One region of the Cupriavidus sp. USMAA2-4 genome, then DNA from elsewhere that is predicted to be linked to it. Evidence: predicted binding sites of a transcription regulator. Region 1 holds the regulator's gene; the other holds the start of a gene.
The links. Region 1 encodes FNR, which switches genes on or off when oxygen is low (the NO sensors DNR and NnrR bind a similar motif). Its sites were predicted from a motif close to TTGATNNNNATCAA; they were not measured.
Positions count from the first base shown of each region.

Region 2: BKK79_RS01765 (hemerythrin domain-containing protein) is a predicted target of FNR. The motif match lies at 3,197-3,210, and genes of this name have one in related genera.

Region 1 covers NZ_CP017748.1:4,149,417-4,156,736, forward strand. Annotated here, with positions in the region: gene ccoN (cytochrome-c oxidase, cbb3-type subunit I) at 1-836, shown strand, start outside; gene ccoO (cytochrome-c oxidase, cbb3-type subunit II) at 855-1,523, shown strand; gene BKK79_RS18475 (cbb3-type cytochrome oxidase subunit 3) at 1,528-1,725, shown strand; gene ccoP (cytochrome-c oxidase, cbb3-type subunit III) at 1,722-2,636, shown strand; gene ccoG (cytochrome c oxidase accessory protein CcoG) at 2,689-4,158, shown strand; gene BKK79_RS18490 (hypothetical protein) at 4,281-4,499, shown strand; gene BKK79_RS18495 (hypothetical protein) at 4,496-4,741, shown strand; gene fnr (fumarate/nitrate reduction transcriptional regulator Fnr) at 4,817-5,542, opposite strand; gene BKK79_RS18505 (sulfite exporter TauE/SafE family protein) at 5,623-6,381, shown strand; gene BKK79_RS40415 (hypothetical protein) at 6,408-6,788, shown strand; gene scpB (SMC-Scp complex subunit ScpB) at 6,994-7,320, shown strand, end outside.
Region 2 covers NZ_CP017748.1:374,294-381,613, forward strand. Annotated here, with positions in the region: gene BKK79_RS01745 (methyl-accepting chemotaxis protein) at 1-1,272, shown strand, start outside; gene BKK79_RS01750 (hypothetical protein) at 1,314-1,595, opposite strand; gene BKK79_RS01755 (GlsB/YeaQ/YmgE family stress response membrane protein) at 1,824-2,075, opposite strand; gene BKK79_RS01760 (tripartite tricarboxylate transporter substrate-binding protein) at 2,165-2,416, shown strand; gene BKK79_RS01765 (hemerythrin domain-containing protein) at 3,307-3,876, shown strand; partial or broken gene BKK79_RS41415 (hypothetical protein) at 4,139-4,318, opposite strand; rRNA gene BKK79_RS01770 (16S ribosomal RNA) at 4,855-6,386, shown strand; rRNA gene BKK79_RS01775 (23S ribosomal RNA) at 6,716-7,320, shown strand, end outside.

The DNA of each region.
Region 1 (7,320 bases):
TGCAGTGGTGGTACGGCCATAACGCGGTGGGCTTCTTCCTGACCACCAGCTTCCTGGGCATGATGTACTACTTCATTCCCAAGCAGGCCGAGCGTCCGATCTATTCGTACCGCCTGTCCATCGTCCACTTCTGGGCGCTGAACTTCACCTATATGTGGGCCGGCCCGCACCACCTGCAGTACACCGCGCTGCCCGACTGGGCGCAGTCGCTGGGCATGGTCTTCTCGCTGATCCTGCTGGCGCCGTCCTGGGGCGGCATGATCAACGGCATTATGACCTTGTCGGGCGCCTGGCACAAACTGCGCACCGATCCCATCCTCAAGTTCCTGGTGGTGGCGCTGTCCTTCTACGGCATGGCGACCTTCGAGGGCTCGATGATGTCGATCAAGACCGTCAACGCGCTGTCGCACTACACGGATTGGACCATCGGCCACGTGCACTCGGGTGCGCTGGGCTGGGTGGCGATGATCTCGATCGGCTCGCTTTACTACCTGATCCCGCGCCTGTTCGGCGAGAAGCAGATGTATAGCGTGCGCCTGATCGAGCTGCACTTCTGGATCGCCACCATCGGCGTGGTGCTGTACATCGCCTCGATGTGGATCGCCGGCGTGATGGAAGGCCTGATGTGGCGTGCCACGCAGCCGGACGGCACGCTGACCTACGCCTTCGTCGAGGCGGTCAAGGCCAAGTACCCGTTCTACCTGATCCGCCTGGCGGGCGGTATCTGCTTCCTCTCGGGGATGCTGCTGATGGCCTACAACGTGGCCAAGACGATCGTCGGGCGGCCCGCGGTCGATGCACCGATCCCGGCGAGCCTGCCGGCCACCGCCCACTGATACGCCCAGGAAAGGACCATGTCTGAGAATCGAAGCTTCTTTTCGCACGAGACGCTGGAGAAGAATGTCGGCTGGCTGATCATCTGCACCATCGTGGTCGTCAGCATTGCCGGCCTGGTGCAGATCGTGCCGCTGTTCTTCCAGCACTCGACCACCGAGCCCGATCCCGGCATCAAGCCATACTCGGCGCTGCGCCTGATGGGCCGCGACATCTATATCCGGGAGGGCTGTGTCGGCTGCCACTCGCAGCAGATCCGCACGCTGCAGGCCGAGACCGAGCGCTACGGCCATTACTCCACCGCGGGCGAGTCGGTCTACGACCATCCCTTCCTGTGGGGTTCCAAGCGTACCGGCCCGGATCTGGCGCGCGTGGGCGGCCGTTATTCGGACGACTGGCAGCGCATCCACCTGCGCAACCCGCGTGACGTGGTGCCGGAATCGGTGATGCCAGCCTACCCGTGGCTGGAGAGGACCGTGCTGCCAACGCATGACGTGCAGGCGCGCATGCATGCGCTGCGCCGCCTGGGCGTGCCTTACACGGACGACGAGATCGCCAAGGCGCCGGCCGAGCTGGAAGGCAAGACGGAGGAAGACGCGCTGGTGGCCTATCTGCAGGGCCTGGGCATCAACAAGCGCAATGTGCGGGTCGACACCGCGGTTGCCGGCGGGCAGCCGGCCAAGGAGTGAGGCCATGGCCATGCTGAGCGCATTCTCGACCGTGCTGTCGATGCTCTTCTTCCTCGGCATCTGCTGGTGGGCCTGGTCCGCCGGCCGCCGGCGCGCCAACGAAGAGTCGGCCATGCTGCCGTTCGCACTGCCTGACGAGACGTCGGTGGCGGGCGCGGGCAGCCATGTGGATACCACATCTAGCAGGAAGATCAGTTCATGAGCGACTTCATCTCGGATTTCTGGAGCTACTACATCGCGGCGATCGCCCTGGCGGGCATCGTGTGGTGCGTCTGGCTGCTGTTCTCGCAACGCAAGGTCGCCAAGGCACAGGGCGCGGTCGAGGACACCGGCCATGTCTGGGACGGCGACCTGCGCGAGCTCAACAACCCGCTGCCGCGCTGGTGGATGTGGATGTTCCTGCTGGCCTGCATCTTCGGCCTGGGCTACCTGGTGCTGTATCCGGGGCTCGGTTCCTACGCCGGCCTGCTGAAGTTCTCCACACAAGGCGAACTCGCAGCGCACCGGCAGGCCGCGGAGAAACTGCAGAACTCGGTCTACGCGAAGTACATGAAGATGGATATCAAGCAGGTGGCGGCCGATCCGGAGGCGCGAGAGATCGGGCAGCGGCTGTTCCTGAACTATTGCGCGCAATGCCACGGCTCGGACGCGCGCGGCAGCCGCGGCTTCCCCAACCTGAGCGATCACGACTGGCTGTACGGCGGCGAGCCGGAGACCATCCAGCAGACCATCACCAAGGGTCGCAATGGCGTGATGCCTCCGTTCTCGGCGGTCATCGATGCCAAGCTCGCCGGCGACGTGGCGCAGTATGTGCGTTCCCTGTCGGGCCTGGCCTACGATCCGATCCGTGCCGCACGTGGCGAGGGCACGTTCAAGTCCACCTGCGCGGCCTGTCATGGCGCCAACGGCAAGGGCAACCAGGCGCTGGGCGCACCGAACCTGAGCGACAACACATGGTTGTACGGCAGCTCGGAGTCCACCATCGTCGAGGGGATCCTGAAGGGACGCAACAACCATATGCCTGCGCATGAAGAGATCCTGACGCCGGAACGTATCCGCATGCTGACCGCCTACGTCTGGGGGCTGTCGAACGCGCCGGAGGCGTCACGATGAGGAAAGTGCATCGCGCCGCGCCGCAGGGCGCGTGCGCCGCCGGAGCCAGCCAATGAATGCACCGGAGACGGAACCGCTGGCCCGCAAGGGCGGGCCGGCAACCGCAGCGCCTGCGACCGAGTCGGTCGACGAGGCGTTGTATGAAGTCCGCCGCAAGATCTACCCGCGCTCGGTCAGCGGTGCCTTCTCGAACTGGCGCGTCTGGCTCGTGCTGCTGACGCAGCTGATCTACTACGGTACGCCGTGGCTGCAGTGGAACGGGCGCCAGGCGGTGCTGTTCGACCTGGGCGCGCGCAAGTTCTATATCTTCGGGCTGGTGCTGTGGCCGCAGGACGTGATCTACCTGAGCGTGCTGCTGGTGATCTCGGCGCTGGCCCTGTTCCTGTTCACCGCCATCGCCGGCCGGCTGTTCTGCGGCTATGCCTGTCCGCAGACGGTCTATACCGAGATCTTCATGTGGATCGAGCGGCATGTCGAAGGCGATCGTTTCGCCCGCATCCGCCTCGACGGCGATCCGTGGTCGCTGCGCAAGCTGCGCATCAAGGCGACCAAGCATCTGCTGTGGATCGTGGTGGCGCTGTGGACCGGTTTCACCTTTATCGGCTATTTCGCGCCGATCCGCGAGCTGGGCGGGCAGGTGGCTGCGTTCGCGCTCGGGCCCTGGCAGGCCTTCTGGATGCTGTTCTACGCCTTCGCCACGTGGGGCAACGCGGGCTTCATGCGTGAGCAGGTGTGCAAGTACATGTGTCCCTACGCGCGCTTCCAGAGCGTGATGGTGGACCGCGACACCTTTGTCGTCACCTACGACAGCGGCCGCGGCGACCCGCGCGGCAGCCGCTCGCGCAAGGCCGACCACCGCGCCGCTGGGCTTGGCGACTGCGTCAATTGCAGCATCTGCGTGCAGGTCTGCCCGACCGGCATCGACATCCGCGACGGCTTGCAGTACGAGTGCATCGGCTGCGGCGCCTGCATCGATGCCTGCAACCAGGTGATGGACAAGATGGACTACCCGCGCGGGCTGATCCGCTACACGTCGGAGAACGCGATGCGCAAGGGCTGGTCGGCCCAGGCGACGCGCAAGCGCCTGCTGCGTCCGCGCGTGATGATCTATTCGGCGATCTGGCTGGCACTGCTGGCGGGCTTCGCCATCTCGCTGTCACTGCGCACGCCGCTGAAGGTGGATATCATCCGCGACCGCGGCAGCCTCGGGCGCGAAGTCGAGGGGCGCTGGGTGGAGAACGTCTACCGCCTGCAGCTGATCAATACTAGCGAGGCGCCGATGCAGTTCACCATCCGCGCCGACAGTGCGGAACTCGGCAAGCTGCGCGTGGAGTCCGACGGGGCGACCGGCGAACTCGCACCGACCTCGAACCGCCTGCTGGCCATCCGCGTGCGCGTGCCGCTCGAGCAGGCGCGGCAGGGCACGCACAAGATCCGCGTGACGGTGCAGGGCGGCCAGGAGGAGGGGCATGTCGTCGAGGTGAACCAATCGACCAGTTTCATCGTGCCGCGCGACCTGTAGGGCGTGCGGAGGGGATTGCCGCAGGGCAGACAAGCGGGGCGGCCACGATGCCGCCGTGCGTAACAGCAAGGAGCGAAGCCATGCAAGGACCCGCCCGACAATCATTGACGGACGCCGGCACGATGCAGCAGGCCGTGCGGCCGTGGTGGAAGGAACCCTGGCCCTGGCTGCTGATGAGCGGGCCGCTGGCGGCGATGGCCGCCTGCGGCGTGACCATCTGGCTGGCGATGACGCATCCCGACAAGCCGATCGAGGAGGGCGTCAGCCGGCACGGGCTGGTGGTCGAGCGGCAGGGCGCGGCGCGGGCAGTGTCCGGCGCGACAGCCACGGAGCGGCCATGAGACTGCGCTGGCTGATGTGGGTCCTGTGGCCGGCCTTCCTGGTCGCCGGTGTGGCAACCGCCGCGGTGTTCTCGCTGGTGGATCCAAGCGATCTCAGGCTGTTCGGGCGGCCGGTCGAGGCCTCGCGCGAGGCGGTCTACACCATCGGCTTCCTGCTGGCCTGGCTGCTGTGCTCGCTGTCGAGCGCCCTGACCTTTTATACGATGCCGGTGCGCCTCGGCGATACCGACGAACTGGAGTAGGGGATGCGCGCAGGCCGAAGGGCTGGGCAGAACGGGGCCTGTCGAAGGCGCCGGATGCCTGCGCCCTCGGCTTGGTCAGCAGCTCTTGCCGTAGATCTGCTTGATGCCGGGTACGTCGACCAGCTTGACGTGGCGCTGGCGGATCTGGATCAGCCCGGCCTCGGCGAAGCGCGAGAACAGGCGGCTGACGGTTTCCAGCTTGAGGCCGAGATAACTGCCGATTTCCTCCCGGCTCATGCGCAGCACGAACTCGGTCGACGAGTAGCCGCGTTCCGACAGGCGCTCGGACAGGTTGACCAGGAAGGCGGCCAGGCGCTCCTCGGCGCGCATGGAGCCGAGCGTCAGCAGCATGACCTGGTCCTGCGTGATCTCCTTGCTCATCATGCGCAGGAACTGCTGCTGCAGCGACGGCACGGTGGTCGACAGGGTCTGCAGGTCGTTGAAGCGCATCACGCAGACCTCGGTGTCTTCCAGTGCGGTAGCATCCGACGCGTGCTGCATCTCGCCGAGGCCGTCGAGTCCGACGACTTCGCCCGGCAGGTGGAAGCCGGTGATCTGCGAGCGCCCGTCTTCCATCGTCACGTGTGTCTTCAGGGTGCCGAAGCGCACCGCGTAGACTGCGCTCAGGGGTTCGCCGAGCCGGTAGAGCGTCTCGCCCTTGTGGACTCGCACGCGTTCCTTCACCAGCGAGTCGATCTTTTCGATGTCGTTGCGGTTCATGCCGACCGGCACGCACAGGTGTCCGAGCGAGCAGGACGAGCAACGGGGCGACATCGCGGTGACGGGGATGGAATTGAGCAAGCCGGGGCCTATTGTCGTTGAGCTGCGAGGGCGCAATTTCTGCATTTTACTGTGTGAAGGCATCCGAAGGGGAGCGAAAGTTGACTGCGGCGGTCTTTTTCAGTGTTTTTCTGCTGGCCTTGCTGGGTGGCGTGCACTGCGCAGCCATGTGCGGCGGCATTGCACTGGCGGTCGAGCGGCCGCAGGCGGAAGCGCCGGTCGTCGTGCTGCGCAGGCCGCGGGACTGGTTGCGTGAACAGTTATCCATGCATGCGGGGCGGGTGGTGACTTACATGCTGCTCGGTGCCGCGCTGGGCGCGGTCGGCGCCGGTGCCTGGCGAGCCCAATACCTGCCGCTGCAGCGCGGCCTGTTTGCCGCTGGCAGCATGGTCCTGCTGGGCACCGGCCTGTGGCTGCTGGCCGGGCGCGCGCCGCAGTTCGCCGCGCTGGAGCGCTTGGTGGCGCGTGGGGCCGGAGCCCTGGCAGGCCGCCTCCGCGGGCGGCGCGCCGGTGCCCCGTCCGCCCCGATTCAGGTCCGCCCGCGCTTGCTCAGGCGTTTCGGCATCGGTCTGGCGTGGGGGCTGGTGCCGTGCGGCATGGTTTACGGTGCGCTCACCCTATCGTTGCTTGCCGGCAACGCGTTGTCGGGGGCCTTGCTGATGGGGGTATTCGGTCTCGGGACCTTGCCCAACCTGCTGATGTTGTCCGGCCTGTCCGGCGCGTTGCGCGGCTGGTCGCGCCGGCCCTGGGTGCGCGTCGGTGCCGGCGTGGCAGTGATGGGGTTTGGTGCGGCCGGGCTTGTGCGGGCGGCGATGTTGCCGCACACGCTCGCCGCACACGGCTTCTGTGTGGTGTTCTGAAGGGGGTTCTTCTGTTTTGGTGATGCGTGAGGCACTTTGTCGGGTGTGCCGAAGGCGCCGCGCTGGTGATCGGCGGTTGCAGCGCCGGGCCGGAATGCCCTACAATCGGCAGCATTGCAGTATCTATCGCGCTGGCGCTGCCGCGCGCATGGCCGGGCAACTCGAACGGCCGTCCTGAGGCCAGTCCGGGCAGAATGTTGCTGACGGACGTAGCCACCTCGCAGCAAGCCATGCCGGTTGACAAGATCTCCGGTTCAAAAGACCGGCTGGGCGTTGCGCGACGGGAGGTGCGCAACACCGTGCGGATGACTGCATCGTTCTTGCGGCGGAAGGGGTTGGACCCGTTCGCGCCGATCCGCCGCTCCAGAAGGGCGGTGCAACGCAAGAGGCCTTTCGGCCGGCGCTGAGGCCGGCAGCAGGGCAATTCTCCGCCGGACTGACCCGGCAACCCGAAGCAGAATAAGATGGGCGCGCGGCTTTCATGCGGACGGCATGCCGGCCGGCCGCGCAATGAGATGGCGATGGCGCTTCGGCCTCGCTGGATCCGAAATCCCCGAATCCTCCGGCGGTCCGCCGGGGGCAGGTGCAAAGACAGGCTGCACACATCCGTATATGAATACCCAAGAGGCGAAAATCGTCCTCGAGACTGCGTTGATCTGCGCGCAGGAGCCCTTGCGCGTGGCGGAACTGCGACGGTTGTTCGCCGATGAGGTGGCTGCCGACACCATCCGCGTGCTGCTGGACGAGTTACGTCTGGATTGGCGTGATCGGGGCGTGGAACTGGTGGCGCTGGCCAGTGGCTGGCGTTTCCAGAGCCGGCCCGGCATGCGCGAATACCTCGATCGCCTGAATCCGGAGAAGCCGCCGAAATACTCGCGCGCGGTGATGGAGACGCTGGCGATCATCGCGTACCGGCAGCCGGTAACCCGCGGCGACATC
Region 2 (7,320 bases), 720 kb from region 1:
GCCGAGCGCGTGAGCGCGGCCGCGCCAGGCTACCGCGCCGAGGTGGAGGCGGCCAAGGCGCGCCTGGCGGCGGTCGATGGATTCTCGGTGACCCTGAAGGACAGGCTGCTGGGCCGCGACGGTATCCGCATCGAGGCCAAGGCGTATTTCGACGAGGCCACCGCTGCCATCGACGCCATCGGCGCGACCAATCGCGCCTTCGGCGCCAGTGCCCATGCCATGCTGGAAGCGCGTATCGGCGCGGTGCAGGACAAGCTGGCGTGGATGTGCGCGCTGGCGCTGCTCACCGTCGGCGCCGCTTTCTACCTGTTCGCGGGCTTCTGCCGTGGCGTGGGCGAAGACCTGCGCGGGATCGCCGCCTGGGTCGAGCGGATCGGCGCGGGCGACCTGCGCGCCGAACTGGTGGTGCGCGGGCGCGACGAATTCAGCGATATCCGGCGCCACCTGCAAGTCCTGCTGCGCTCCTGGCAGGACACCGTGCGCGAGACGCGCGCCGGCGCGGAGCAGGTGCTGGTGGCTGCGGGAGAGATCGCGCAAGGCAACCTGGACCTGTCTCAGCGCACCGAGCAGCAGGCGGCCTCGCTGCAGGAGACCGCGGCCAGCATGGAACAGCTGACCGCCATCGTGAAACAGAATGCCGGCCATGCCGGCGAGGCCAGCACGCTGGCGGCCGAGGCGGCCGGCGTCGCGGGCCGTGGCGGCGACGCGATCCGGCACCTGCTCGACACCATGCGGCACATCGCGGCCGACTCCCACCGCATCGAGGACATCACTGGCGTGATCGACGGCATCGCCTTCCAGACCAATATCCTGGCGCTCAATGCCGCCGTCGAGGCGGCCCGGGCGGGCGAGCACGGGCGCGGTTTCGCCGTGGTGGCGGCCGAGGTCCGCAACCTGGCACAACGCGCGGGTACCTCGGCCAAGGAGATCGCCGCGCTGATCGCGCAGTCGGCGCAGCGCGTGGCGCACGGCGCCGGACTGGTCGAGCAGGCCAGCCAGACCATCGGCGAGGCGATCACGGCGGTGTCCCGCGTCGACACCGTCATGACCGAGATCAGCCGTGCCTCGGCCGAGCAGAGCGGCGGCATCGCCCAGGTCAACCAGGCCGTGGTGCAGATGGACCAGGCGACGCAGCAGAATGCCTCGCTGGTCGAGCAGGCAGCCGCCGCCGCCGCGATGCTGAAGGAGCAGGCCGAGCGGATGGAGGCGCTGGTCGGCCGCTTCCACCTCGATCACGCACCGGTACCGGTTGCGTCACTGCTGCAGGCCTGACACCGGATGCCGGGAGCACGGCACGGGCGCCCGATTGGCGCTCAATGGGCCCGTGAGGCCTGTCCGGATGCGCCGAGGATGGTGCGGATGCGCGCCAGGTAGCGCTCGCCGACGGCGAGGTCGGCACGCCGCGCCTCGGCTCGCAAATCCACGCGTGCGGGTGGCCGGATCGACAGCGCGCGGCAGAGGCTGGACAGATATGGCTTGCGTTCGCCGCCGAGCCGCCTGGCAGCCTCGGCCAGCGCCGCGTCGCCGATGCGTCGGCGCAGCCAGGCCAGGACCTGGCGGTCATATTCGTTCTGCACCCGGACCAGATGTTCCATGATGGCCTCGCGCATGTATATCCATACAGTACCTGTAAATATATACAGTATCGAGGCGAAATCAAGCACGACAAGACGCGCTGCTGCCAGTTTCGGCAGGCAGCGTGAATGGCAATGACGGCAACAGGATGCCCGCGGAGCGAGGTCGATGCAGGCGATGTCCTGCGGCGATATAGGCTGCAGCTCTTCCGCGCGACGGAATCGCGCTGAGGCCGGCGCCGGTGGCGCCTAGGCCCGTTTGATCAGCCGGAGGAGGAAGAGCAGTACCACGGCGCCGATCACCGCCGTGATGATCGAGCCGATCATGCCGCCGCCGAACGAGATGCCCAGCAGGCCGGCCAACCAGCCGCCGACGATGGCGCCGACGATCCCGACGAGGATGTCGACCAGCAGTCCGAAGCCGCCGCCCTTGACCAGCACCCCCGCCAGCCATCCGGCGACCGCACCGATCACCAGCCAAGCAATCAGGCCATGTTGCATCGTTGTTCTCCTGGCTGTTGTCCATGTGGCACCGCATCAGACATCACTCTAGGTGAATTTGTGCGGGCCGGTGGCGGGATCTGGCGGGAATGAGGAGACCTCCCGGTCTTCGTCGTAGATTGGTGCCGCTGTTCACTCCGGCTGGCACGCCAAGGGATCTGGTGCAGAAACTGAACGCCGCGATCGCCGATGCCCTCCGGCAGCCCGATGTGATGGCGAAGATGAGGCTGCAGGGGCTGGAACCCTATGGCAATTCGCCGGAGGAGTTCGCCGCCTGGATCGAAGGGCAGGCGCGGCTGTGGGCGCGCGTGATCCGCGATTCGGGTGTGAAGCCCGAGTAAGGGAAGAAGAGCGGGGCCGGGTGCTCAAGCGGGATGCGCGAGGCACCGCGGCCTCGATCGTCATAGCCACAGGACGTGCTGGAGGATGCTGAGAGCCCATCGGCGGTCGTGGCAACGATGATGGATCTCTCGATCCGTGCCAATAGTTAGACAGAAGCATAATTATGTCTAAAGATTGTTTCGAAAAGTATTAAACAATACGTATTACGTAGTAATAAATGATCATTCTTGGTGCGAGGATGCCAGGGATCGAGGGATGCCATCGTCGCTGCCGCGCAGAAGGGGAAATCGCTGCCGTGTGTGGGTGGGGGCGTCGGAGCCGCCAAGGTTGGGGATGTCCACGTGCCGCCTGAGTGGAAGGTGGATCAACGCAACCACCCGGCCAGCCGTGCTTGCCGCGACGTTGCGAACGAACGGCGCGCTGCGCGAGATCGACCAGTGACCCGGTGCCCGCCAGGCGCCGGCGCGGTGGCGGGCAACCAGCGTGGCGAGCCGACGGCACGCCAGGGGCAGGCCGCAGCAGGTGGCCCGGCGCAATGGACCTGTCGTGGAGTGGCGGGTCTCCGGGTCTCGAGACGATGGTGTTTCATTGCACTACGCGAGCCCGCGAGCCTGGCGGCGCGGCCACTGTCCTTTGCCCCATTCGCGGCCCGCGGGCGGAAGATGCTGTTGCGCCCGCGGCTTGCGCTGGAAGCCTTCGTCAGTTCGATATGCCTGTCGACATTCGAGCAAGGGGCAACGCGCCAGCGGAAGTGGGCGGGGAATGAGCGAAGCCCACTGTTGATCTACATCATCCTCAAAACGTGGCGGGGGACTACTGTTGAAATCGGGGTTTGTTGAGTTAACTTCGAGCCGGATCGCTTACCTGACCAGTCTCCCTGGAGCACGCCATGACCGACCAACTTGCCGTTTGGCATGCCGATCATATCCATTTCTCCACGCTGCTCGATCTGCTGGAAGAGCAGGTGATCGCCTTTCACCGGGGAGCGCAGCCGAACTATGGTTTGATGGGCGAGATCATCTATTACATGCGGAACTTTGGCGATCGTGTCCACCATCCGCGCGAGGATGTCGCGTACGCCCTGCTCGTCGAGCGGGATCCCGGCATGCAGATCGTGGTCAGCCGGCTTCTGCAAGAGCATCGCGTGATTGCCACGGTGGGCGAGGAATTCCTGAGCCGTCTCAATGAAGCGGAGCGGGATATGATCACGTCGCGCGCGGCCCTGGAAGCGGCTGTGGCCATGTATCTCGTGTACTACCGCAATCATCTTTCCACCGAGGAAAGGCACGTCATGCCGCGCGCAGCGCAACTGCTGACCGAGCAGGACTGGGCGGAAGTCGCGGCTACCGTTCCAGGCAGCCCCGATCCTCTCTTTGGGGAGAGTGTGCAGGAGCGCTTCACGGCATTGCGCAAGCAGATCGAGCGTGATGCGAGAGCGCCCATTCAGGAAGTGCACTAGGGCCTTGATCGCGTGAAAAGAAGCCTGGCATCAATTGAAAGGCCCGATGAACGCCTCTGAATCATAGGAGCCGGGAGAATGATCCTGGCGGAGTGCATTGCTCCTTCAGGTCGACTCTTCAGATATTGAGGCGGTACTCGACCGGATTCAGCTTCCTGCTCTTTGAAACGTCACGCAGGAGCCGATGCCGCCGATGCCGATAGGCAATGATGTGCTGTCAGCCTTTCCTGGCGGATCTGTCGCTTCGGCGACGGGGTACGGCGGCAGCGAGCAGGCCGAACTCGGTGGCGTTCAGGCCGAAGGCTGCTTCAGGAGGGGCGATGACGCCGGACATCATCCAGACCATGAAGCGGACGGTGAAGGCCAGCGTGCAGACGACGAGAACGCGCCAGGCATGCCGGGCGTCCTGTCTCGGAGGGAAGTGGAAACCATGTCCTCGCAGTGCTTGTTGGCGTCGGATACATCCAGCCGGCGCCGTTCTCACCCGGATCGGTGTCCCGGCGTTCAAGTGTCAAAAGCGACGCTTTTCATTTTTCGGCTTGCAAGTCAGTCATCGAGGGACTAGTATTCGCTCCCTCGCTCGCAGCGCACCGCGTGACGGGGAGGGAATGGCAGGATTGGCGCGGCTCGAATGAGTGCGGCGTCCGAATAAAGAAATTCTAGAAATCGCTTGATTGATCTCGAAAAATTCTTTATAGTCTCGTTCCTTCGCTGCAGACATAACGCAGCGGCAACGCAAACCGGCAAAGCCGGATGTGGCCCGAGAGGGTGGTTCTTTAACAAACAAACACCGATAAGTGTGGGTGCTTGATAATGAATGCGGAAGACCCCGGTCTTCTAGCTTGCAAGTTATCAGTGCTCGCACAGTAAACATGTTTGGTTTCGTCTTCGGACGGAGCCAGTCAGTTTTCTGAGAGTGAGCGACCGCTCGAAAGAGCGAGGTTTGCGCAGGCAACTGCGCGGAACCACACAGAGATTGAACTGAAGAGTTTGATCCTGGCTCAGATTGAACGCTGGCGGCATGCCTTACACATGCAAGTCGAACGGCAGCGCGGACTTCGGTCTGGCGGCGAGTGGCGAACGGGTGAGTAATACATCGGAACGTGCCCTGTTGTGGGGGATAACTAGTCGAAAGATTAGCTAATACCGCATACGACCTGAGGGTGAAAGCGGGGGACCGCAAGGCCTCGCGCAATAGGAGCGGCCGATGTCTGATTAGCTAGTTGGTGAGGTAAAGGCTCACCAAGGCGACGATCAGTAGCTGGTCTGAGAGGACGATCAGCCACACTGGGACTGAGACACGGCCCAGACTCCTACGGGAGGCAGCAGTGGGGAATTTTGGACAATGGGGGCAACCCTGATCCAGCAATGCCGCGTGTGTGAAGAAGGCCTTCGGGTTGTAAAGCACTTTTGTCCGGAAAGAAATCCTTTGGGCTAATACCCCGGAGGGATGACGGTACCGGAAGAATAAGCACCGGCTAACTACGTGCCAGCAGCCGCGGTAATACGTAGGGTGCGAGCGTTAATCGGAATTACTGGGCGTAAAGCGTGCGCAGGCGGTTTTGTAAGACAGGCGTGAAATCCCCGGGCTCAACCTGGGAATGGCGCTTGTGACTGCAAGGCTAGAGTGCGTCAGAGGGGGGTAGAATTCCACGTGTAGCAGTGAAATGCGTAGAGATGTGGAGGAATACCGATGGCGAAGGCAGCCCCCTGGGACGTGACTGACGCTCATGCACGAAAGCGTGGGGAGCAAACAGGATTAGATACCCTGGTAGTCCACGCCCTAAACGATGTCAACTAGTTGTTGGGGATTCATTTCTTCAGTAACGAAGCTAACGCGTGAAGTTGACCGCCTGGGGAGTACGGTCGCAAGATTAAAACTCAAAGGAATTGACGGGGACCCGCACAAGCGGTGGATGATGTGGATTAATTCGATGCAACGCGAAAAACCTTACCTACCCTTGACATGCCACTAACGAAGCAGAGATGCATTAGGTGCCCGAAAGGGAAAGTGGACACAGGTGCTGCATGGCTGTCGTCAGCTCGTGTCGTGAGATGTTGGGTTAAGTCCCGCAACGAGCGCAACCCTTGTCTCTAGTTGCTACGAAAGGGCACTCTAGAGAGACTGCCGGTGACAAACCGGAGGAAGGTGGGGATGACGTCAAGTCCTCATGGCCCTTATGGGTAGGGCTTCACACGTCATACAATGGTGCGTACAGAGGGTTGCCAACCCGCGAGGGGGAGCTAATCCCAGAAAACGCATCGTAGTCCGGATCGTAGTCTGCAACTCGACTACGTGAAGCTGGAATCGCTAGTAATCGCGGATCAGCATGCCGCGGTGAATACGTTCCCGGGTCTTGTACACACCGCCCGTCACACCATGGGAGTGGGTTTTGCCAGAAGTAGTTAGCCTAACCGCAAGGAGGGCGATTACCACGGCAGGGTTCATGACTGGGGTGAAGTCGTAACAAGGTAGCCGTACCGGAAGGTGCGGCTGGATCACCTCCTTTCCAGAGCGTGCATTCCGAGTCGAGCACTCACACTTATCGGTTGTTTGTTGTTGCGGCCAGGACATGGCCAAATGCAAGTGCTTGATATCGAGCGCTTGCATTTGGCATTGCCAAGCGAAGAAATTCGGCTGTTCTTTAACAATATGGGATGTAGTAAAGGTGTCGTGAAGCCTTGATGAGAGGCTGAAGTAACCAACACGATACCGGGTTGTGATTGTATCAACCAAAGTATTTAAGTGATCGAAAGATGACTTGGAATACGGCACAAATGCGAGAACTCAACCTGTAATGAGCGTTTCAAGCGCGAGCTTGAGACACACTCGTTATAGGGTCAAGCGAACAAGTGCATGTGGTGGATGCCTTGGCGATCACAGGCGATGAAGGACGCGGTAGCCTGCGAAAAGCTTCGGGGAGCTGGCAAACGAGCTTTGATCCGGAGATGTCCGAATGGGGAAACCCGGCCCGTATGGGTCATCCCTTGCTGAATACATAGGCAAGGGAAGCGAACGCGGCGAACTGAAACATCTAAGTAGCTGCAGGAACAGAAATCAACCGAGATTCCCAGAGTAGTGGCGAACGAAATGGGAAGAGCCTTGTACTCTTTAGCAGCATTGTTAGCAGAACGGGATGGAAAGCCCGGCCATAGCAGGTGATAGCCCTGTATGCGAAAACAGCGTTGTGGAACTAGGTGTACGACAAGTAGGGCGGGACACGTGAAATCCTGTCTGAAGATGGGGGGACCATCCTCCAAGGCTAAATACTCGTGATCGACCGATAGTGAACCAGTACCGTGAGGGAAAGGCGAAAAGAACCCCGGGAGGGGAGTGAAATAGATCCTGAAACCGCATGCATACAAACAGTCGGAGCCTGGAAACGGGTGACGGCGTACCTTTTGTATAATGGGTCAGCGACTTACATTCAGTGGCAAGCTTAA